DNA from 4 places in the Enterobacter nematophilus genome. Region 3 is predicted to be linked to each of the others. Evidence: predicted binding sites of a transcription regulator. Region 3 holds the regulator's gene; each other region holds the start of a gene.
The links. Region 3 encodes PurR, which represses purine synthesis genes. Its sites were predicted from a motif close to CANGCAAACGTTTGCNTG; they were not measured.
Positions count from the first base shown of each region.

Region 1: purE (5-(carboxyamino)imidazole ribonucleotide mutase) is a predicted target of PurR. The motif match lies at 1,995-2,012, and genes of this name have one in related genera.
Region 2: gltS (sodium/glutamate symporter) is a predicted target of PurR. The motif match lies at 3,426-3,443, and genes of this name have one in related genera.
Region 4: glyA (serine hydroxymethyltransferase) is a predicted target of PurR. The motif match lies at 2,499-2,516, and genes of this name have one in related genera.

Region 1 covers NZ_JAPKNE010000006.1:241,940-247,309, reverse strand. The annotation lists gene cysS (cysteine--tRNA ligase) at 1-165, opposite strand, end outside; gene ppiB (peptidylprolyl isomerase B) at 341-835, shown strand; gene lpxH (UDP-2,3-diacylglucosamine diphosphatase) at 839-1,561, shown strand; gene OSH03_RS16865 (YdgH/BhsA/McbA-like domain containing protein) at 1,702-1,911, shown strand; gene purE (5-(carboxyamino)imidazole ribonucleotide mutase) at 2,083-2,592, shown strand; gene purK (5-(carboxyamino)imidazole ribonucleotide synthase) at 2,589-3,656, shown strand; gene mnmH (tRNA 2-selenouridine(34) synthase MnmH) at 3,741-4,811, shown strand; gene OSH03_RS16845 (porin) at 4,935-5,370, opposite strand, start outside.
Region 2 covers NZ_JAPKNE010000005.1:168,636-174,005, reverse strand. The annotation lists gene recG (ATP-dependent DNA helicase RecG) at 1-2,064, shown strand, start outside; gene gltS (sodium/glutamate symporter) at 2,067-3,269, opposite strand; gene xanP (xanthine/proton symporter XanP) at 3,495-4,886, shown strand; gene OSH03_RS15150 (AsmA family protein) at 5,006-5,370, shown strand, end outside.
Region 3 covers NZ_JAPKNE010000001.1:571,483-576,852, reverse strand. The annotation lists gene punC (purine nucleoside transporter PunC) at 1-435, opposite strand, end outside; gene punR (DNA-binding transcriptional activator PunR) at 550-1,461, shown strand; gene purR (HTH-type transcriptional repressor PurR) at 1,479-2,504, opposite strand; gene cydH (cytochrome bd-I oxidase subunit CydH) at 2,802-2,891, shown strand; gene OSH03_RS02655 (MFS transporter) at 3,055-4,221, shown strand; gene sodB (superoxide dismutase [Fe]) at 4,259-4,840, opposite strand; gene OSH03_RS02645 (C40 family peptidase) at 4,963-5,370, opposite strand, start outside.
Region 4 covers NZ_JAPKNE010000007.1:171,724-177,093, reverse strand. The annotation lists gene glrR (two-component system response regulator GlrR) at 1-684, shown strand, start outside; gene glnB (nitrogen regulatory protein P-II) at 750-1,088, shown strand; gene hmpA (NO-inducible flavohemoprotein) at 1,138-2,328, opposite strand; gene glyA (serine hydroxymethyltransferase) at 2,633-3,886, shown strand; gene OSH03_RS17645 (DoxX family protein) at 3,941-4,363, opposite strand; gene OSH03_RS17640 (3-phenylpropionate MFS transporter) at 4,537-5,370, shown strand, end outside.

The DNA of each region.
Region 1 (5,370 bases), on a different contig from region 3:
ACGCAGGTAGCGAGAGACGACGTCGAACGCGACAAAGGTACGGCCATGGCCGATATGGCAGAGATCGTAAACCGTAATACCACACACGTACATGCCGACTTCCCCGGCATGGATAGGTTTAAATTCCTCTTTCTGGCGCGTCATTGTATTAAAGATTTTTAACATCGAAGATTCCATGTAAACACGTGTGTGGGTTGTTTGTTCCCTATAATACCCATAATTCGGAATAGGATCAGCACACAATGCAAGGTGATCGCGTCCTGTGGTTATGCTATAACAAGCCCCTATATATGACCCGAAGGCGGGTCGACGTACCACAATAACGGAACAGGATGCAAAAATGGTTACTTTCCACACTAATCATGGCGATATCGTAATCAAAACCTTTGATGACAAAGCGCCTGAAACAGTTAAAAACTTCCTGGACTACTGCCGCGAAGGTTTCTACAACAACACTATTTTCCACCGCGTGATCAACGGCTTTATGATCCAGGGCGGCGGTTTCGAGCCTGGCATGCGCCAGAAAGAGACCAAAGAAGCGATCAAAAACGAAGCGAACAACGGCCTGAAAAACACCCGCGGTACGCTGGCAATGGCCCGTACTCAGGCGCCTCACTCTGCAACCGCGCAGTTCTTCATCAACGTGGCTGACAACGACTTCCTGAACTTCTCCGGCGAAAGCCTGCAGGGTTGGGGCTACTGCGTGTTCGCAGAAGTGGTTGAAGGTATGGACGTGGTCGATAAGATCAAAGCCGTCTCTACCGGCCGCAGCGGTATGCACCAGGACGTACCTAAAGAAGACGTTGTGATTACAAGCGTGACCGTCAGCGAGTAATTCGTGGCGACACTCTTTATTGCGGATCTGCATCTGCAAACAGAAGAACCGGCGATAACCGCCGGTTTTCTACGTTTTTTACGCGGTGAAGCGAAAAGCGCCGACGCGCTGTACATCCTGGGCGATCTGTTTGAGGCCTGGATTGGCGACGACGATCCTGACCCACTGCACCGTGAAATGGCTGCCGCCATTAAAACGCTGGTGGATTCCGGCGTCCCCTGCTACTTCATTCACGGCAACCGTGATTTCCTGCTCGGCAAGCGCTACGCCCGCGAAAGCGGTATGAAACTGCTTCCGGAAGAGCAGGTGCTCGATCTCTATGGCCGCAGGGTGCTGATCATGCACGGCGACACGCTCTGCACCGACGATACCGGCTACCTGGCGTTTCGCGCCAAGGTCCACACCCCGTGGATCCAGAAGGTGTTCCTTGCCCTGCCGCTGTTTATCCGCAGCCGCATCGCCGCCAGAATGCGCGCGGGCAGTAAAGCCGCTAACAGCAGCAAATCGTTGACCATCATGGACGTCAATCCGCAGGCGGTGGTGAGCGTGATGGAAAAGCACCGCGTTCAGTGGTTGATCCACGGTCATACCCATCGTCCTGACGTGCATTCTCTTATCGCCAACGGCGAACCGGCCCATCGCGTGGTGCTCGGCGCGTGGCACAGCGAAGGCTCAATGGTCAAAGTCACGCCAGAGGGTGTGGAGCTGATCGCTTTTCCGTTCTAATCTACCTCTTTACACTAATTCTATTTTTTTGAACGATACAGGCAAATTGTTTCGATTTTAATCAGTCCGTGGTCGGCCTAATATTTATCACATCAGGGCAACACGCCCTATCCCAAACAAAATACTTAAGGAATACGACCATGAAATCCATCAAAACTTTCGTTGCAGTTGCCGCTCTCTCCCTGGTTTCTTTCGGATCTTTCGCTCAGACCGTAAGCGCAACCGGTTCAACCCTTGACCGTGCGGAAGCGAAAATTGCTGCCCAGGCTGCGGAACAAGGTGCGTCCTATAAAATCACCAGCGCACAGTTCAACAACCGCGTGTACATGACGGCAGAACTGACGAAATAATGATTGCCGCTCGACGAAAACAGACCGCCAGAACGCGGTCTGTTTTGTTATGAATTGATGGCAACAACGGCTCAAGATTTAACCGCGCAACCGTTTTCCTTGCCCGTATAACATGCTATTCTCTGTGCCCTCGAAAGCAGTGTGTTTCGCACCACAGGAGTTTTAAGACGCATGTCTTCCCGCAATAATCCGGCGCGTGTCGCCATCGTGATGGGGTCCAAAAGCGACTGGGCTACCATGCAGTTCGCCGCCGAAATCTTTGAAATCCTGAATGTTCCGCACCACGTTGAAGTGGTTTCCGCACACCGTACGCCGGACAAACTGTTCAGCTTCGCCGAAAGCGCCGAAGAGAACGGTTACGAGGTGATCGTTGCCGGTGCGGGCGGCGCAGCACATCTGCCTGGCATGATTGCCGCCAAAACGCTGGTGCCGGTTCTGGGCGTTCCGGTCCAAAGCGCCGCGTTAAGCGGTGTCGATAGCCTCTACTCCATCGTCCAGATGCCGCGCGGTATTCCTGTCGGCACGCTGGCGATTGGTAAAGCGGGCGCGGCGAACGCAGCCCTGCTGGCCGCGCAAATTCTTGCGACGCACGACAAAGATTTACGCCAGCGCCTGGCGGTGTGGCGCAAAGCCCAGACCGACGAGGTGCTGGATAACCCGGACCCGCGGGGTGCGGCATGAAGCAGGTTTGCGTCCTCGGTAACGGCCAGCTGGGCCGCATGCTGCGTCAGGCCGGTGAGCCGCTGGGTATTGCCGTCTGGCCCGTCGGGCTGGACGCCGAGCCGGAAGCAGTGCCGTTTCACCAGAGCGTGATCACCGCCGAGATCGAACGCTGGCCGGAAACCGCGCTAACCCGCGAGCTGGCGCGCCATAACGCCTTCGTGAACCGCGACGTGTTCCCGATCATCGCCGACCGTCTGACGCAAAAGCAGCTGTTCGACAAGCTCGGCCTTGCGACCGCGCCGTGGCAGCTGTTGTCTGATAAAAGCGAGTGGAATGACGTTTTCGCGATGCTGGGCGAGCTGGCGATCGTGAAGCGCCGCGTCGGCGGATACGACGGCCGCGGCCAGTGGCGCCTGCGCGCGCATGAAACCGCCGAGCTGCCGGACGACTGCTACGGCGAGTGCATCGTTGAGCAGGGCATCAACTTTAGCGGCGAAGTGTCGCTGGTAGGCGCCCGCGGGCACGATGGCCGCACGGTGTTTTACCCGCTGACGCATAACCTGCATCAGGACGGCATTCTGCGCACCAGCGTTGCCTTCCCGCACGCCAATCCCGACCAGCAGGCGCAGGCGGAAGAGATGCTCTCTGCCATCATGCACGAGCTGGGCTACGTGGGCGTGATGGCGATGGAGTGTTTCGTCACGCCGTCGGGCCTGCTGATCAACGAGCTGGCCCCGCGCGTGCACAACAGCGGCCACTGGACGCAAAACGGCGCGTCTATCAGCCAGTTCGAACTGCACCTGCGCGCCATCACCGACCTGCCGCTGCCGCAGCCCGTCGTTAACAGCCCGTCGGTGATGATCAACCTGATCGGTACCGATCTGAACTACGACTGGCTGAAGCTGCCGCTGGTGCATCTGCACTGGTATGACAAAGAGGTTCGCGAGGGTCGTAAGGTTGGTCACCTCAACCTGAACGATACCGATACGGACCGCCTGAGCGCCACCCTGGAGGCGATCGTTCCTCTCCTGCCGCCGGAATACGCGAGCGGCATTGTCTGGGCACAATCAAAGCTCAAGTAAGACATCTGCGCCGGGGAGTTGACCTTCCCCTTCCCCGGCGTACAATCCCCGCCCATTGCTGCTGAGTTTTCTTCTGGAATAACCATGAACGATGGAACGGACTATCGCGCGATCCTCGCGTCTGATACCCCTTTAATCGACGTTCGCGCGCCGATCGAATTTGCCCAGGGCGCGATGCCTGCGGCAGTCAACCTGCCCTTAATGAACGACGACGAGCGCGCCGCCGTCGGCACCTGCTACAAACGCCAGGGCCCTGAAGCCGCGCTGGCGCTCGGCCATAGTCTGGTGAAAGGCGAGACGCGCGACGCGCGCGTCAGCGCCTGGCGCGAAGCCTGCCTTGCCCATCCCGAGGGCTATCTCTGCTGCGCGCGCGGCGGCCAGCGTTCACATATCTCTCAGGCCTGGCTGAAAGAGGCGGGCATCGACTACCCGCTGATCCGCGGCGGCTATAAGGCCCTGCGCCAGACGGCGATTCAGGTGACCATTGAGCAGTCGCAAAAACCGATGGTGCTTATTGGCGGCTGTACCGGAAACGGTAAAACCCTGCTGGTGAAGCAGCACGCGCAGGGTATCGATCTGGAAGGGCTGGCGCACCATCGCGGATCGTCGTTTGGCCGCACGCTCACGCCGCAGCTTTCCCAGGCAAGCTTCGAGAATCACCTTGCGGTTGAGCTATTGAAAAAAGACGCCACGCGCTGGGTGCTGGAAGACGAAGGCCGGATGATTGGCTCCAACCATCTCCCGGAGTGCCTGCGCGACCGCATGGTTGACGCCCCTATCGTTGTCGTCGAAGACCCCTTTGACGTCCGCCTGGAGCGCCTGCGCGAAGAGTATTTTGACCACATGTGGGCGGATTTTTCTGCCGCGTACGGTGAGGAGGCGGGCTGGAAAGAGTACAGCGAGTACCTGCACCACGGCCTGTTCGCCATTCGCCGTCGGCTTGGGCTGCAGCGTTTTGCGGAATTTACGGCGCTGCTGGACGCTGCACTTGCCGAACAACAGCGAACGGGCAGCACTGACGCACACTTCAGCTGGCTTGTACCGCTCCTGAACGACTATTACGACCCGATGTACGGCTATCAGCTGGAGAAAAAGGCGGAGAAGATTGTGTTTCGCGGGACGTTCGCAGACATTGCCGAGTGGCTTGATCGCTGAAAAAAAGCCGGGTGGCGAGGTAAAAGCAAAACGGCAACCAGGATTGCCGTTTTTAATGTTTGTTCCCTCTCCCCGTGGGAGAGGGTCAGGGTGAGGGCATCAGGCCGCACCCTACAAGACGACTTAGAAGTCGTAACGCAGACGCACCAGGTTCATGTCGCCCAGGTTGTCGGTGCTGGAGGTGAACACGTGTTCGTAATCCACGCGGAAACCGTAATCCAGCTGGAAGCTGATACCCACGCCGTTGTCGATGCGCTGGTAGTTGCGGCCGTTCACGTACTCGATGCGGTCACCCATGAAGTAAGGCTGGATGGATTTCACCGCGTACTGACCGATTGGGAATTTGTACCCTGCGAAGTATTCAATACCCCACGCGTCGCCCGCAAAGTAGTCGTTAACAGACACTTTTTTGGTGGTCAGGAAGTTCTGGTACCAGCCGCCGCCCGCGGAGAAGGTCCAGTTGTCCGGCGTCCAGCTCAGCGCGGTACCGACAATATTCTGATCGTAGGTTTTGCTGTCGCCGTTGTCCGGGTTACGCATGTCGGCGCGGGTGTAGTTC
Region 2 (5,370 bases), on a different contig from region 3:
GATGCTATCCCGCTCAACAGCCTGACGGGCGTGGGCGCGGCGCAAAGCAATAAGCTGGCAAAAATTGGCCTGCACACCGTGCAGGATCTCCTGCTTCACCTTCCCCTGCGTTACGAAGACCGCACCCAGCTCTACAAGATTGGCGATCTGCTTCCCGCCATTTACGCCACCGTTGAAGGCGAAGTCCTGAACTGCAATATCACTTTCGGCGGACGCCGGATGATGACCTGTCAGATCAGCGACGGCACCGGCATCCTCACCATGCGTTTTTTCAACTTCAGCGCGGCGATGAAAAACAGCCTGGCGACAGGCCGCAGGGTGCTGGCCTATGGCGAAGCCAAGCGCGGGAAATACGGCGCAGAGATGATCCACCCGGAGTACCGCGTGCAGGGCGATCTCAGCACGCCGGAGCTGCAGGAGACGCTTACTCCGGTTTACCCGACGACCGAAGGCATTAAGCAGGCGACGCTGCGTAAGCTCACCGATCAGGCCCTTGAACTGCTCGATACTTGCGCCATTACCGAGCTGCTGCCGCCAGAACTGGCTCAGGGGATGATGAGCCTGCCCGAGGCGCTGCGCACCCTGCACCGCCCGCCGCCAACGCTGCTGCTCAGCGATTTAGAAAGCGGCAAACACCCCGCCCAACGGCGTCTTATCCTTGAGGAATTACTGGCGCATAACCTGAGCATGCTGGCGCTTCGCGCCGGCGCACAGCGTTTCCACGCTCAGCCGTTAAGCCCGAATGATGTGCTCAAAGATAAGCTGCTGGCCTCTCTGCCCTTTAAGCCCACCGGCGCGCAGGCGCGCGTCACCGCCGAGATCGAACGCGATATGGCGCTCGACGTGCCGATGATGCGCCTGGTGCAGGGCGACGTAGGCTCCGGTAAAACGCTGGTTGCCGCCCTGGCCGCGTTACGCGCCATCGCCCACGGCAAACAGGTCGCCCTGATGGCGCCGACAGAGCTGCTGGCCGAGCAGCACGCCAATAATTTCCGCGCCTGGTTCGCGCCGCTCGGGATTGAGGTGGGCTGGCTTGCCGGGAAGCAAAAAGGCAAAGCGCGTCTTGCGCAGCAGGAAGCCATCGCCAGCGGCCAGGTGCAGATGATTGTCGGCACGCACGCTATCTTCCAGGAGCAGGTGCAGTTTAACGGCCTTGCGCTGGTGATTATCGACGAACAGCACCGCTTTGGCGTGCATCAGCGTCTGGCGCTGTGGGAAAAAGGGCTGCAGCAGGGCTTCCACCCGCATCAGCTGATCATGACCGCCACGCCGATCCCGCGTACCCTGGCGATGACCGCCTATGCCGATCTGGATACCTCCACCATCGACGAGCTGCCGCCGGGCCGCACGCCGGTGACAACGGTTGCGATACCGGATACGCGCCGCAGCGATATCATCGATCGCGTGCGCAACGCCTGTACCCATGAAGGGCGCCAGGCCTACTGGGTCTGTACCCTGATTGAAGAGTCTGAGCTGCTGGAAGCGCAGGCCGCCGAAGCGACGTGGGAAGAGCTCAAGCTGGCGCTGCCCGAGCTGAACGTTGGCCTGGTTCACGGCCGCATGAAGCCCGCCGAGAAGCAAGCGGTGATGCAGTCCTTCAAACAGGGGGAGCTGCATTTGCTGGTCGCGACGACGGTCATCGAAGTGGGCGTTGACGTGCCCAACTCCAGCCTGATGATCATCGAAAACCCGGAGCGTCTGGGGCTTGCTCAGCTCCACCAGCTGCGCGGGCGCGTCGGCCGCGCCGCGGTAGCGTCGCACTGCGTGCTGCTTTACAAAGCACCGCTTTCAAAAACCGCCCAGATGCGGCTGCAGGTGCTGCGCGACAGCAACGACGGCTTTGTGATTGCGCAAAAAGACCTGGAGATACGCGGCCCGGGCGAACTGCTGGGCACGCGCCAGACGGGAAATGCGGAATTCAAAGTGGCGGACTTATTGCGCGATCAGGCCATGATCCCCGAAGTTCAGCGCCTTGCGCGCCATATTCATGAACGCTACCCCGAACAGGCGGCAGCGTTAATTGAGCGCTGGATGCCGGAAACCGAACGGTATTCCAACGCCTGATCTCAGGCAAACATCGGCAGCATCAGGTACAGCTTGATCACCAGCGCGTTGACGATATCAATGAAGAATGCGCCAACCATCGGGACCACCAGAAACGCCATATGCGATGGCCCGAACCGTTCGGTGATCGCCTGCATGTTGGCGATAGCCGTTGGGGTAGCCCCCAGACCAAACCCGCAGTGACCCGCCGCCAGCACCGCCGCATCATAGTTTTTCCCCATCATGCGCCAGGTCACGAACATGGCGTACAGCGCCATAAACAGCGCCTGCACCGCCAGAATCGCCACCATCGGCAGCGCCAGCGAGGCCAGCTCCCACAGTTTCAGGCTCATCAGCGCCATCGCCAGGAACAGCGACAGGCAGACGTTGCCGAGCACCGATACCGCGCGGTCAAACACGCGGTAAAAGCCCATCAGCGCCAGACCGTTGCTCAGGATCACCCCGATAAACAGCACGCAGACGAACGTTGGCAGTTCAAATGCAGTGCCCGCCAGCCATTGCGCAACCACTTTGCCTACGGTCAGGCAGATGGCAATCATCGCGATGGTTTCAATCATCACCAGTGAGGTGATGCTGCGGCCAACGTCCGGCTTTTCGAACGCGGTCGGCACCATTTCATCGTCCGGTCTGCCGTTCGGCGTGGTGGAGTGCTTCACCAGATAACGCGCTACCGGGCCGCCAATCAGGCCACCCAGCACCAGGCCAAAGGTCGCGCAGGCCATCGCCACTTCCGTCGCGTTTTCAAACCCGTAGCGTTCGATGAACAGCTTGCTCCACGCCGCGCCGGTACCGTGACCGCCCGAAAGGGTAATTGACCCCGCCAGCAGACCCATCAGCGGATCCAGCCCCAGCAGCGTTGCCATGCCGATGCCGATGGCGTTTTGCATCAGCAACAGCCCCACCACCACAATCAGAAACACGCCGAGCACCTTACCACCCGAGCGCAGGCTTGCCAGGTTGGCGTTCAGGCCGATGGTGGCAAAGAAAGCCAGCATCAGCGGGTCTTTCAGGGACATATCAAAATCAATTTCCCAGCCCATGCTTTTTTTCAGTATCAGCAGGGCCAGCGCCACCAGCAGACCGCCGGCGACAGGTTCAGGAATAGTGTATTTTTTCAGAAAGGAAACGCTGTGGACCAGCTTGCGACCAAGCAGAAGAACCAGCGTTGCGGCAACAAGGGTCGACAACGTATCGAGATGAATCATAAAAGGCTCCTGTTATGCGCGTGTTCCATACACACGCGGCGTTATCCTGGGCCGGGTTGCGCTCGTCATGAGCCCCCGGCGCAAAAAGTGTAATTTTTTTTTCCGATGGGTTGTAAAAAACCTGCTCACATCGGCAGATTTTCTTCCTTTTTTTTGTTGGCAATCGTTTGCTTTTACCAGATGGTCAGATAAAATGCCCGCTTTTCCACCGTGGGATTGCCGCCGATGTCCGTTAACAGCATAGAGTCGCCCGATGCGCAACCGATTGCGCAGAAGCAAAATAGCGAACTGATTTACCGCCTTGAAGACCGCCCGCCGCTGCCGCAGACGCTTTTCGCCGCCTGCCAGCATCTTCTCGCAATGTTTGTTGCGGTAATCACCCCGGCGCTGCTGATTTGCCAGGCGCTCGGATTACCGGCTCAGGACACGCAGCACATTATCAGTATGTCTCTGTTCGCCTCCGGCGTGGCCTCCATTATTCAAATTAAAGCCTGGGGTCCGGTGGGCTCTGGATTATTGTCAATTCAGGGCACCAGCTTTAACTTCGTGGCGCCGCTGATCATGGGCGGTACGGCGCTGAAAACCGGCGGCGCAGATGTCCCGACGATGATGGCAGCGCTGTTCGGCACGCTGATGCTGGCAAGCTGCACGGAGATGGTCATCTCCCGCGTGCTGCACCTGGCTCGCCGCGTGATCACCCCGCTGGTTTCCGGCGTCGTCGTTATGATTATCGGCCTGTCGCTGATTCAGGTGGGCCTCACCTCCATCGGCGGCGGCTACGCGGCAATGAGCGACCACACCTTCGGCGCGCCGAAAAACCTGCTGCTGGCGGGCGTGGTGCTGGCGATCATCATTCTGCTTAACCGTCAGCGTAACCCTTACCTGCGCGTGGCCTCGCTGGTGATCGCCATGGCGGCGGGCTATCTGCTGGCGTGGGCGCTGGGCATGCTGCCGGAGAACACCGCGCCGACCAACAGCGCGCTGATCACCGTCCCAACGCCGCTTTACTACGGCCTGGGCATTGACTGGGGCCTGCTCCTGCCGCTGATGCTGGTCTTTATGATCACCTCTCTGGAAACCATCGGTGATATCACAGCCACCTCCGACGTCTCCGAGCAGCCGGTGTCCGGCCCGCTGTACATGAAGCGCCTGAAAGGCGGCGTGCTGGCGAACGGCCTGAACTCGTTTGTCTCTGCGGTATTCAACACCTTTCCGAACTCCTGCTTCGGCCAGAACAACGGCGTGATCCAGCTGACCGGCGTGGCCAGCCGCTACGTTGGTTTCGTGGTGGCGCTGATGCTGATCGTCCTCGGCCTGTTCCCGGCGGTGAGCGGCTTTGTGCAGCACATCCCTGAGCCGGTGCTGGGCGGCGCAACGCTGGTGATGTTCGGGACTATCGCGGCCTCCGGCGTGCGTATCGTCTCTCGCGAGCCGCTGAACCGCCGCGCGATCATGATTATCGCGCTGTCGCTGGCCGTCGGTCTGGGCGTTTCCCAGCAGCCGCTGATCCTGCAGTTTGCGCCTGACTGGGTGAAAAACCTGCTCTCTTCCGGCATTGCCGCCGGCGGTATCACCGCTATCGTGCTGAACCTCGTTTTCCCGCCTGAGAAGAACTGATCCCCCTCACGGCAGGCAGTCAATGCCTGCCGTGACATCTAATTACACCATTCCCGCCTTGAGCATTGCGCATAAATCGTGCATAACTCCCTTATGTTCGTTTTGCGGGATGGAAGACCATGAAATTTATTGGAAAGCTACTCGTCTATCTTCTGGTAGCCCTGCTTATTGTGCTGCTGGCGTTCTATATTTTGCTCCAGACCCGCTGGGGCGCGGCTCAGGTCAGCAGCTGGATAACGGTGAATACCGACTACGAACTCAGTTTCGATAAGATGAATCACCGCTTTTCGTCGCCTTCCCACCTCATTCTGGAAAATGTCACCTTTGGACGGGACGGTAAACCCGCCACATTAGTTGCCAAAAAAGTCGATATTGGCCTGAGCAGCCGTCAGATCACCGATCCGCTGCATATGGGCACCATCACCCTGTTCGACGGTACGCTGAATCTCTCGCCTCAAACGGCGCCGCTGCCCTTCCAGGCCGA
Region 3 (5,370 bases):
GAGGGCCGGTGAGAGCCCCACCAGCGGCATAATGGTGGCGAAAATACGGTTTGTGCGGTTTGCCGGGTAGTAGTCGGTGACCAGCGCCTGCCAGGTCACGGCCGCGGCACAGACGCCGACCGCCTGAACAAACCGCAGCACCAGCAGCCAGGTGGCATCGCGCACCCATAGCATCCCCAGGCAGCCCACGGCAAAAATGGCCAGCCCCAGCAGCAACACCGGTTTACGCCCAAAGCGATCCGAGAGCGGTCCCCAGAGCAGCTGCGCGAAGGCAAAACCGGCGAGGAACAAACTCAGGCTGGCGCTGATGGCGGCGGCAGGGGTTTGCAAATCTTCCTGCATGGCGGCGAAAGCCGGCAGGTACATATCGGTGGCCAAAAAGCCCAGCACGCTTAAGCCGCCGAGCCAGACTAAAAAACCTTTCCTGGGTTGCACTGTTTTATTCTCCTGAGGAGGCAGGTATACGTTGGCGCTGAGTGTAGGGAGTGCAAAGCCGCTTGTGAAACGCTAATATTTGGCGGGTGCATTCAAATTTTTTGCAGGCAGAAAATGTGGTCAGATTATTCTCTTGAAGTGGTCGATGCTGTCGCGCGTAACGGCAGCTTTAGCGGGGCGGCGCAGGAGTTGCACCGCGTCCCTTCGGCCATCAGCTATACGGTGCGACAGCTTGAGGAGTGGCTGGCGGTTCCGCTGTTTGAACGGCGGCATCGTGATGTGGAATTAACGCCCGCAGGGGCGTGGTTTTTGAAGGAAGGGCGTTCTGTTATCAAAAAAATGCAGATCACCCGCGAGCAGTGCCAGCAGATCGCGAACGGCTGGCGGGGACACCTTTCCATCGCGGTGGATAACATCGTTAAGCCCGAACGCACCCGGCAGATGATCGTCGACTTCTATCGTCATTTTTCGGATGTCGAGCTGCGGGTCTCGCAGGAGGTGTTCAACGGCGTCTGGGATGCGCTGGCGGACGGCAGGGCAGAGATGGCGATTGGTGCGACCCAGGCGATCCCGGTCGGTGGACGTTACGCCTTTCGCGATATGGGCATGCTGAGCTGGAAATGCGTGGTGGCAAGCGATCATCCGCTGGCGAAGATGGAAGGGCCGCTGAGCGACGATACGCTGCGCAGCTGGCCGTCGCTGGTGCTGGAGGATACCTCCCGCTCTCTGCCCAAGCGTATTACCTGGCTTTTAGATAACCAGCGGCGGGTGGTGGCCCCTGACTGGGAATCGTCGGCGACGTGCCTCAGCGCCGGGCTCTGCGTCGCGATGGTACCCGTTCATTTTGCGCGTCCGCGCATCGACACCGGCGAGTGGGTTGAACTGACGCTGGAGAATCCGTTCCCGGATGCGGCCTGCTGCCTCACCTGGCAACAAAATGATGTCTCGCCCGCCATGGCCTGGCTTCTGGATTATCTGGGGGACAGCGAAACGCTTAACCGGGAGTGGCTGCGGGAGCCAGACTGACTGGCTCCGCAATGAGATTAACGACGATAGTCGCGGAACGGACCGTCCGCAACGGAACGGCGTTCGATGAGGCGAGGGTGAACTTCAATGGACTGCGACTCTTCACGCTTGTTGACGATCCTGTCCAGCAGCATATTGAAGGCGGTTTCACCCAGCGAATCTTTCGGCTGGTGAATGGTGGTCAGCGCTGGCGTGAAGAAGCGCGCGTTGCGCACGTTGTCATACCCGATCACGGAAATATCCTGCGGGACGCGCAGGCCCAGCTCGTCGGCAGCGCAGAGCGCGCCCATTGCCATGATGTCCCCCCCGCAGAAGACGGCGGTTGGACGGTGCGGCTGAGAGACGATCTGCTGCATCGCGCGGTAGCCTGATTCCGGCTCGAAGTCACCCTGCACGATCCAGTTTTCCGGCACGGTAATCAGCGCTTCTTCCATCGCTTTCATAAAGCCGGCCAGGCGGCCAGCGCCGGTGTTGCGTTCCAGCGGGCCCGGGATCACGCCAATCTCGCGGTGGCCGCGTTCGATCAGATAACGGCCCGCCATATAACCGCCTTCGAAGGCGTTATCGATGACGGAGTCCGTGAAGTCGGCGCGCGCTTCGCCCCAGTCCATCACCACCATAGGGATATGGCGATACTCTTCCAGCATCGACAGCACGGATTCCGGGTACTCGGAGCACATCACCAGCAGGCCATCCACGCGCTTTTGCGCCATCATCGACAGGTAGGCGCGCTGTTTTTCAATGCTGTTCCAGGCGTTGCCCAGAATCAGGGTATAGCCTTTCTGGAAGCAGTTTTTCTCTACCGCTTCAATGATCTCGGCAAAATAGGCCGCTTCGCTGCTGGTCGCCAGCAGACCAATAGACTTGGTGTGGTTAACCTTGAGGCTGCGCGCAACCGCGCTCGGGGAGTAGTGCAGCTCTTTAATTGCTGCCCAGACGGCGTTGCGCGTCTCTTCCGCCACAAAGCGGGTTTTGTTAATTACATGTGATACGGTTGTAGTGGAAACGTTTGCGCGTTTTGCTACGTCTTTAATTGTTGCCATTAAATGTCACTCCAGACCATATCCTAAGCTCCTGAAAAACTTGAAGGTAAACGTTTGCCTTCTCTCACCCTTATCACGCAATTTTGGATTGCGGCACGCCGGGAAAACGACACGGGACGTCAGGAGGGGGTCAATGGCCGGTACGCTAATAAATTTAGCGTGGAATTTTGGCCTATCTTGATGAAAAGGGGAAGAGGTAAAGTGTTTATCAGCTTAAATCATGGAAGATTTTTGACGTAAACTGTGCAAAAATGAGCAAGCTCACTTTTCGTGGGGGGATTAAAAGGAGAAAAATTGATGAGTTCCGATCTGAAGTTTTCGCTGTTCACCACCGTTATTGTGCTGGCGCTGATTGTGGCGGCTGGCCTGACGGCTGCGCTGCACTGATTTACGCGGGGGGAGAGCCTTCTCCCTCCCGAACGTCCCGATTGTTACTTCCCTGGCAAAAATCTTTTGCCATTTTGTTAACTTCTCATTTTTTGTGATTGATGTCATGCTTTCCGCTTCTTTGTTCTGTGTCACTACATGACACGGCATCCGGAGTTGACGCATGAAAATCAATTTTCCCCTGCTGGCCCTGGCGATTGGCGCTTTTGGGATTGGCACCACTGAATTCTCCCCGATGGGGTTACTGCCTGTAATCGCCCGGGGCGTGGACGTCTCGATCCCGGCCGCCGGGATGTTAATCAGCGCCTACGCCATCGGCGTGATGGTGGGGGCGCCGCTGATGACGCTTCTGCTTTCGCACCGCGCGCGCCGCAATGCGCTGATTTTCCTGATGGCGATTTTCACCCTGGGCAACGTGCTTTCGGCCATTTCGCCGGACTACACTACCCTGATGCTGTCTCGCATTCTGACCAGCCTCAACCACGGTGCCTTCTTTGGGCTGGGATCGGTCGTGGCCGCAAGCGTGGTGCCAAAACACAAGCAGGCAAGCGCCGTGGCGACCATGTTTATGGGGCTGACGATTGCCAACATCGGCGGCGTACCGGCGGCGACCTGGCTGGGTGAAGCGATCGGCTGGCGTATGTCTTTCCTGGCAACGGCCGGGCTGGGCGTGGTCGCGATGGTGGCGTTGTTCTTCTCCCTGCCGAAAGGCAGCGCCGGAGAACGTCCGGAAGTGCGTAAAGAGCTGGCGGTGCTGATGCGCCCGCAGGTACTCTCCGCGCTGCTCACCACGGTGCTGGGGGCAGGGGCGATGTTTACCCTCTACACCTATATTTCACCGGTGCTGCACGATATCACCCACGCAACGCCTCTCTTCGTTACCGCGATGCTGGTGCTGATTGGCGTCGGCTTCTCGATTGGCAACTATCTCGGCGGGAAATTTGCCGACCGTTCCGTGAGCGGCACGCTGAAGGGCTTTTTAACTCTGCTGATTGTCATTATGGTCGCTATCCCGTGGCTGGCGCGGAATGAGTTCGGCGCGGCGATTGCGATGGTCGTCTGGGGAGCCGCTACCTTTGCCGTGGTGCCGCCGCTGCAGATGCGCGTGATGCGCGTCGCCCATGAGGCGCCGGGCCTCTCGTCTTCCGTAAATATCGGGGCGTTCAATCTCGGCAATGCGCTGGGTGCCGCCGCCGGAGGCGCCGTGATTTCAGGCGGTCTGGGGTACAGTTTTGTGCCGGTGATGGGGGCGATTATTGCCGCGCTTGGCCTGCTGCTGGTGATGATGTCCGGCCGTAAACAGCCTGAAGCGGTTTGCACGGCTGAATAAGCAAAAACGCAGAAGGGTTGCCCCTTCTGCGTGTCTCTTACGCGGCGAAGTTCTTCGCGACAAAGTCCCAGTTAACCAGAGCCCAGAAGTGCTCCAGATAGTTCGGGCGCGCGTTGCGGTAATCAATGTAGTAAGCATGCTCCCACACGTCCACGGTCATCAGCGGCGTAGCGCTGGTGGTCAGCGGGGTGCCCGCGTTAGACGTGGATACGATAGCCAGTTTGCCATCCGCCTCTTTTACCAGCCACGTCCAGCCAGAACCGAAGTTCTTGATGGCTGCATCGGTAAACTTCGCTTTAAACTCCGCAAAGCTGCCAAAGGCGGCGTTGATGGCGGCTGCCAGTTCACCGGCAGGTTCGCCGCCGGCATTCGGCGCCAGGCAGTGCCAGTAGAAAGTGTGGTTCCACACCTGAGCCGCGTTGTTAAAAACGCCACCCTCTGAGCTGCGAACGATCTCTTCCAGCGTTTTGCCTTCAAAACCGGTGCCCTTGATGAGGTTGTTCAGGTTAGTGACGTACGTCTGATGATGCTTGCCGTAGTGATATTCCAGGGTTTCCGCAGAAATGTGCGGTGCCAGGGCGTCTTTTGCATACGGTAGTGCAGGTAATTCGAACGACATTGCTTCTCTCCTTATTGTATTTTGTGTTGCCAATAACCCTACAGACAACAAGGACAGGATAGCAAATTGAAAGGGTATGCAAAAGAGGAACTTACCCTGCCGCCGATGCGGCAGGGCAGGGATTAACGAATGGTTTTTGGCGTCATGACGCGACGCGCGCCAACGTAGTGACGTACCCAGTAATCTTCGCTGAGCGAGGTGATCTGAATGTCCTGACCGCTGCGCGGAGACTGGATGAATTTCCCGTTGCCGACATAGACGCCCACGTGGTCAGCCGTACCGCGACCCTGCGTGCGGAAGAAGACCAGATCGCCGTTTTCCAGCTCACCCCGGTTAACCGGCGACGCATCGCGCAGGTGATACATCTCATTGGCGGTACGTGGAATACGGAATTTAACCAGATCTTTATAGGCGTAATAGACGAGGCCGCTGCAGTCGAAACCGGTACGCGGTGAACTTCCGCCCCAGCGATAAGGTTTGCCAATCTGCCCCATCAGTTTATTCATCGCGGTTTTTTGCGCTTTTTGCAC
Region 4 (5,370 bases), on a different contig from region 3:
AGCAGCCGGGAAGGGCTGTTCCAGGCCGCGGAAGGCGGCACGCTGTTCCTCGACGAGATTGGCGACATGCCCGCGCCGCTGCAGGTCAAACTGCTGCGCGTGCTTCAGGAGCGCAAAGTGCGCCCGCTGGGCAGCAACCGCGATATTGATATTAACGTGCGAATCATTTCCGCCACCCACCGCGACCTGCCAAAAGTGATGGCCCGCAACGAGTTCCGTGAAGATCTCTACTACCGCCTGAACGTGGTGAACCTCAAGATCCCGGCGCTGGCGGAGCGCGCGGAAGATATTCCGCTGCTGGCGAATCACCTCCTGCGCCAGGCGGCAGATCGGCATAAGCCGTTCGTGCGCGCCTTTTCGACGGATGCGATGAAACGGCTGATGGCCGCCAGCTGGCCGGGTAACGTGCGTCAGCTGGTGAACGTGATTGAGCAGTGCGTGGCGCTGACGTCCTCGCCCGTTATCAGCGACGCGCTGGTGGAGCAGGCGCTGGAAGGGGAGAACACGGCCTTGCCGACGTTTGCGGAAGCGCGTAACCAGTTCGAACTGAACTATCTGCGCAAGCTGCTGCAGATAACCAAAGGCAACGTGACCCACGCGGCGCGGATGGCCGGACGCAACCGCACCGAGTTCTATAAGCTGCTCTCACGCCACGAGCTGGAAGCAAACGATTTTAAAGAGTAGTGCCGTATGGTACTGTGAGCAACCGATTACGAAGCAGCTTACAGGCAAGAGTTTAAGGACCCACCATGAAAAAGATTGATGCGATTATTAAACCTTTCAAACTGGATGACGTGCGTGAAGCGCTGGCGGAAGTGGGCATCACCGGGATGACCGTGACGGAAGTGAAAGGTTTTGGTCGTCAGAAGGGCCACACCGAGCTTTATCGTGGCGCAGAGTACATGGTCGACTTTCTGCCGAAAGTGAAAATTGAAATCGTGGTCAGCGACGATATCGTCGATACCTGCGTGGATACCATTATCCGCACGGCGCAGACGGGCAAAATTGGCGACGGAAAAATCTTCGTCTTTGACGTGGCGCGCGTGATCCGTATCCGTACCGGTGAAGAAGACGACGCGGCGATTTAACAATTCGCCACCCGGCGAAAAAAAGCCCCTCGTTCGAGGGGCTTTTTCATTACAGCACCTTATGCGGCCCGAAACATTCGTAATGAATGTTGTCTTTATTCACGCCCAGCTCAACCAGCTGCTTCGCGGCATACTGCATAAACGCCACCGGTCCACAGACGTAGAACTGCATCTCCGGCGCGCTAAACGCCCCTTCCACCTGGCTTAAGTTCATCAGACCTTCGCTGTCAAAGCGAGCGGCTGCGCGGTCTGCCTCCGTCGGCAGGCGATACCAGGTGTGGGAGGTGAAGCGGGGCAGATCCGCCCCCAGCGCTTTCACTTCATCCGCAAAGGCGTGCACGTCGCCGTTCTCCGCGGCGTGGAACCAGTTAACCTGCGCGCCGTGGTTTGTTTTCGCCAGCGTGTCCAGCATCGCCAGCATTGGCGTTTGGCCGACGCCCGCAGAGATCAGCGTCACCGGGGTATTGGCTTCAACGGCCATAAAGAAGTCACCCGCCGGCGCTGCAAGATGAACGACGTCACCCACGTTCGCTTCGTTGTGCAGCCAGCTGGAAACCTGACCGCCGTCCTCGCGCTTCACCGCAATGCGGTAGCCTTTGCCGTTTGGTTTGCGGGTCAGAGAGTACTGACGGATCTCCTGGTGCGGGAAGCCTTCAGGCTTCAGCCATACGCCCAGATACTGGCCCGGCTGGTAATCGGCCACCGGCTGTCCGTCTACCGGTTCAAACTCAAAGCTGGTGATTAAGGCGCTGCGCGGCGTTTTCTCGACGATGCGGAAGGCGCGCGTCCCTTCCCATCCACCCGTTTTACCGGCGTTTTCGCTGTAGATCTGCGCTTCACGATTGATAAACACGTTTGCCAGCACGCCGTAGGCTTTACCCCAGGCGTCCAGCACCTCCTGTCCCGGGCTGAACATTTCGTCCAGCGTCGCCAGCAGGTGAGTGCCGACGATGTTGTACTGCTCGGGTTGGATCTGGAAGCTGGTGTGCTTCTGCGCGATTTTTTCCACCGCGGGCAGCAACGCCGCCAGGTTTTCGATATTGCTGGCGTAGGCCGCGATGGCGTTGAACAGCGCTTCACGCTGATCGCCGTTACGCTGGTTGCTCATGTTGAAAATCTCTTTGAGCTCCGGGTTGTGCGTGAACATGCGATCGTAGAAATGGGCGGTAAGTTTAGGACCGGTTTCCACCAGCAGGGGAATGGTGGCTTTAACGGTAGCGATGGTTTGAGCGTCGAGCATGGCAGCTTCCTTCTGATGTCACTTTAATAATGTATTTTAAATACATCTTATAAAAAATACCCATGCTTTGTAAATGGTTCTTTGCAAGATGAAAAATACGCATCACAAACCTGAAAAGAAATCCGCTGGAAATAGCGAGATCTTTATTCCTCAAACCCTTGCGTGGCGCGAAGGAAAACGTTTGCGTAAAATCATTTGTCAAGACCTGTTATCACAGAACTATTCAGTTATACTGTTGCCCGTCGTCCAACAGGACTGCCTTTTCAGGCCAAAATTTACTTGTTAGCTGAGTCAGGAGATGCGGATGTTAAAGCGTGAAATGAACATTGCCGATTATGATGCCGAACTGTGGCAGGCTATGGAGCAGGAAAAAGTACGTCAGGAAGAGCACATCGAACTGATCGCCTCCGAAAACTACACCAGCCCGCGCGTGATGCAGGCGCAGGGCTCTCAGCTGACCAACAAATACGCTGAAGGTTATCCGGGCAAGCGCTACTACGGCGGTTGCGAGTACGTTGATATCGTTGAGCAGCTGGCGATTGACCGTGCGAAAGAACTTTTTGGCGCTGACTACGCGAACGTGCAGCCGCACTCCGGCTCTCAGGCTAACTTCGCGGTCTACACCGCGCTGCTGCAGCCGGGCGATACCGTTCTGGGCATGAACCTGGCGCAGGGCGGCCACCTGACTCACGGCTCCCCGGTTAACTTCTCCGGCAAACTGTACAACATCATTCCTTACGGTATTGATGAGTCCGGTAAAATTGACTACGAAGATATGGCTAAGCAGGCCAAAGAGCACAAACCAAAGATGATCATCGGTGGCTTCTCTGCTTACTCCGGTATCGTTGACTGGGCAAAAATGCGTGAAATCGCAGACAGCATCGGCGCGTACCTGTTCGTTGACATGGCGCACGTTGCGGGCCTGATCGCCGCTGGCGTTTACCCGAACCCGGTTCCTCACGCTCACGTTGTGACCACTACCACCCATAAAACCCTGGCGGGTCCACGCGGTGGCCTGATCCTGGCGAAAGGCGGTGACGAAGATCTGTATAAGAAACTGAATTCTGCCGTGTTCCCAAGCGCGCAGGGCGGCCCGCTGATGCACGTTATCGCCGCAAAAGCCGTCGCGCTGAAAGAAGCGATGGAGCCAGAGTTCAAGGTTTACCAGCAGCAGGTTGCTAAGAACGCCAAAGCGATGGTGGAAGTGTTCCTGAACCGTGGCTACAAAGTGGTGTCTGGCGGTACTGAAAACCACCTGTTCCTGCTGGATCTGGTTGATAAGAACCTGACCGGTAAAGAAGCTGACGCTGCCCTCGGCCGCGCCAACATTACCGTGAACAAAAACAGCGTGCCAAACGATCCGAAGAGCCCGTTCGTGACCTCCGGTATCCGTATCGGTTCTCCGGCCGTGACTCGTCGCGGCTTCAAAGAAGCGGAAGTGAAAGAGCTGGCTGGCTGGATGTGTGACGTTCTGGACAACATCAATGACGACGCGGTTATCGAGCGCGTTAAAGGTAAAGTTCTGGATATCTGCGCACGCTTCCCGGTATACGCATAATTCCTCTGCTTTGCAGAAACAAAAAAGGCCGCGCTTGCGGCCTTTTTTTATGGCTTAACGTCGGTCCAGGGAAATGGCCCCCGGTCCCACAATCGCCAGCAAAATAAACGCGCCAGCAATACTGACGTTCTTGTAGAAATTAATCATATTCGGCACCACCGCATCACCGTTCATATCCCAGTAGTGGTGACCAATAATCGCCGTGCCCAGCGTGTAGAAAACAAAGAGAACCGCGAGAGGGCGGGTAAAAAAGCCCAGTACGATCAGGATGGCGGCAGGCACTTCCATCACCACCGCAATAATGGCCGCCAGCATGGGCATCGGCGTGCCCAGCGAGGTCATATATTGTACGGTGCCGCTAAATCCCGTTAGTTTCGGGTAACCAAAGATAATAAACAGTACGACAAGCGCGATGCGGCCAATCAGCAGCAGCAGATGACGCGACTGACCAAAATCAAGATAACGCAGTGAGTTCATGGCAGAAATACCTCTGCAAGTGGAGTAATTTAAACGTAATACACATTTTCATTCCCCGCCATAAGCCAGACGACTGCGCAACATGTTAATTTTTCGTTAATTTATAGCAGGCTATCTACTTGCTTAATTTTTATATTCTCGCCAGACTATGGCCTCCATTTCGGGAGGGATTCATGGTCTTGCATTCCACGCGCTGGCTGGCGCTCAGCTACTTCACCTACTTCTTTAGCTACGGTATTTTTCTGCCTTTCTGGAGCGTCTGGCTCAAGGGAATTGGTTTGACGCCAGAAACCATCGGCATCCTGCTGGGCGCGGGGCTGGTGGCTCGTTTCCTGGGTAGCCTGTTGATTGCACCCCGCGTCAGCGATCCCTCTCTATTGATTAAAGCGGTGCGTATTCTGGCGCTGCTGACGCTGGTCTTTGCGGCCTGCTTCTGGGTCAGCCACCAGTTTGCCTGGCTGATGGTGGTGATGGTCGGTTTTAACCTGTTCTTCTCGCCGCTGGTACCCCTGACGGATGCCCTGGCAAACACCTGGCAAAAGCAGATCACCATGGACTATGGCCGCGTGCGCCTGTGGGGCTCGATTGCCTTCGTGATCGGCTCGGCGCTGGTGGGGAAACTGGTCAGCCTTTACGACTACCGCGCGATTCTGGCTCTGCTCAGTATCGGGATAGCCTCGATGCTGCTGGGAATGCTGCTGCGCCCGTCGGTGATGCCGCAAGGGGAGAGTCGCCATCAGGAGAGCGCGGGCTGGCCCGCCTGGCGGAGCCTGGTGGCCCAGAGCTGGCGTTTTCTGGCGTGCGTCTGCCTGCTTCAGGGGGCGCATGCGGCCTATTATGGATTCAGCGCAATCTACTGGCAGGGGGCGGGCTACTCTGCCTCTGCGGTCGGTTACCTGTGGTCGCTCGGCGTGGTTGCGGAAGTGATCATCTTTGCGCTTAGTAAAAAGCTCTTTCGCCGCTTCGGCGCGCGCGACCTGCTGCTGCTTTCCGCCGTCTGCGGCGTG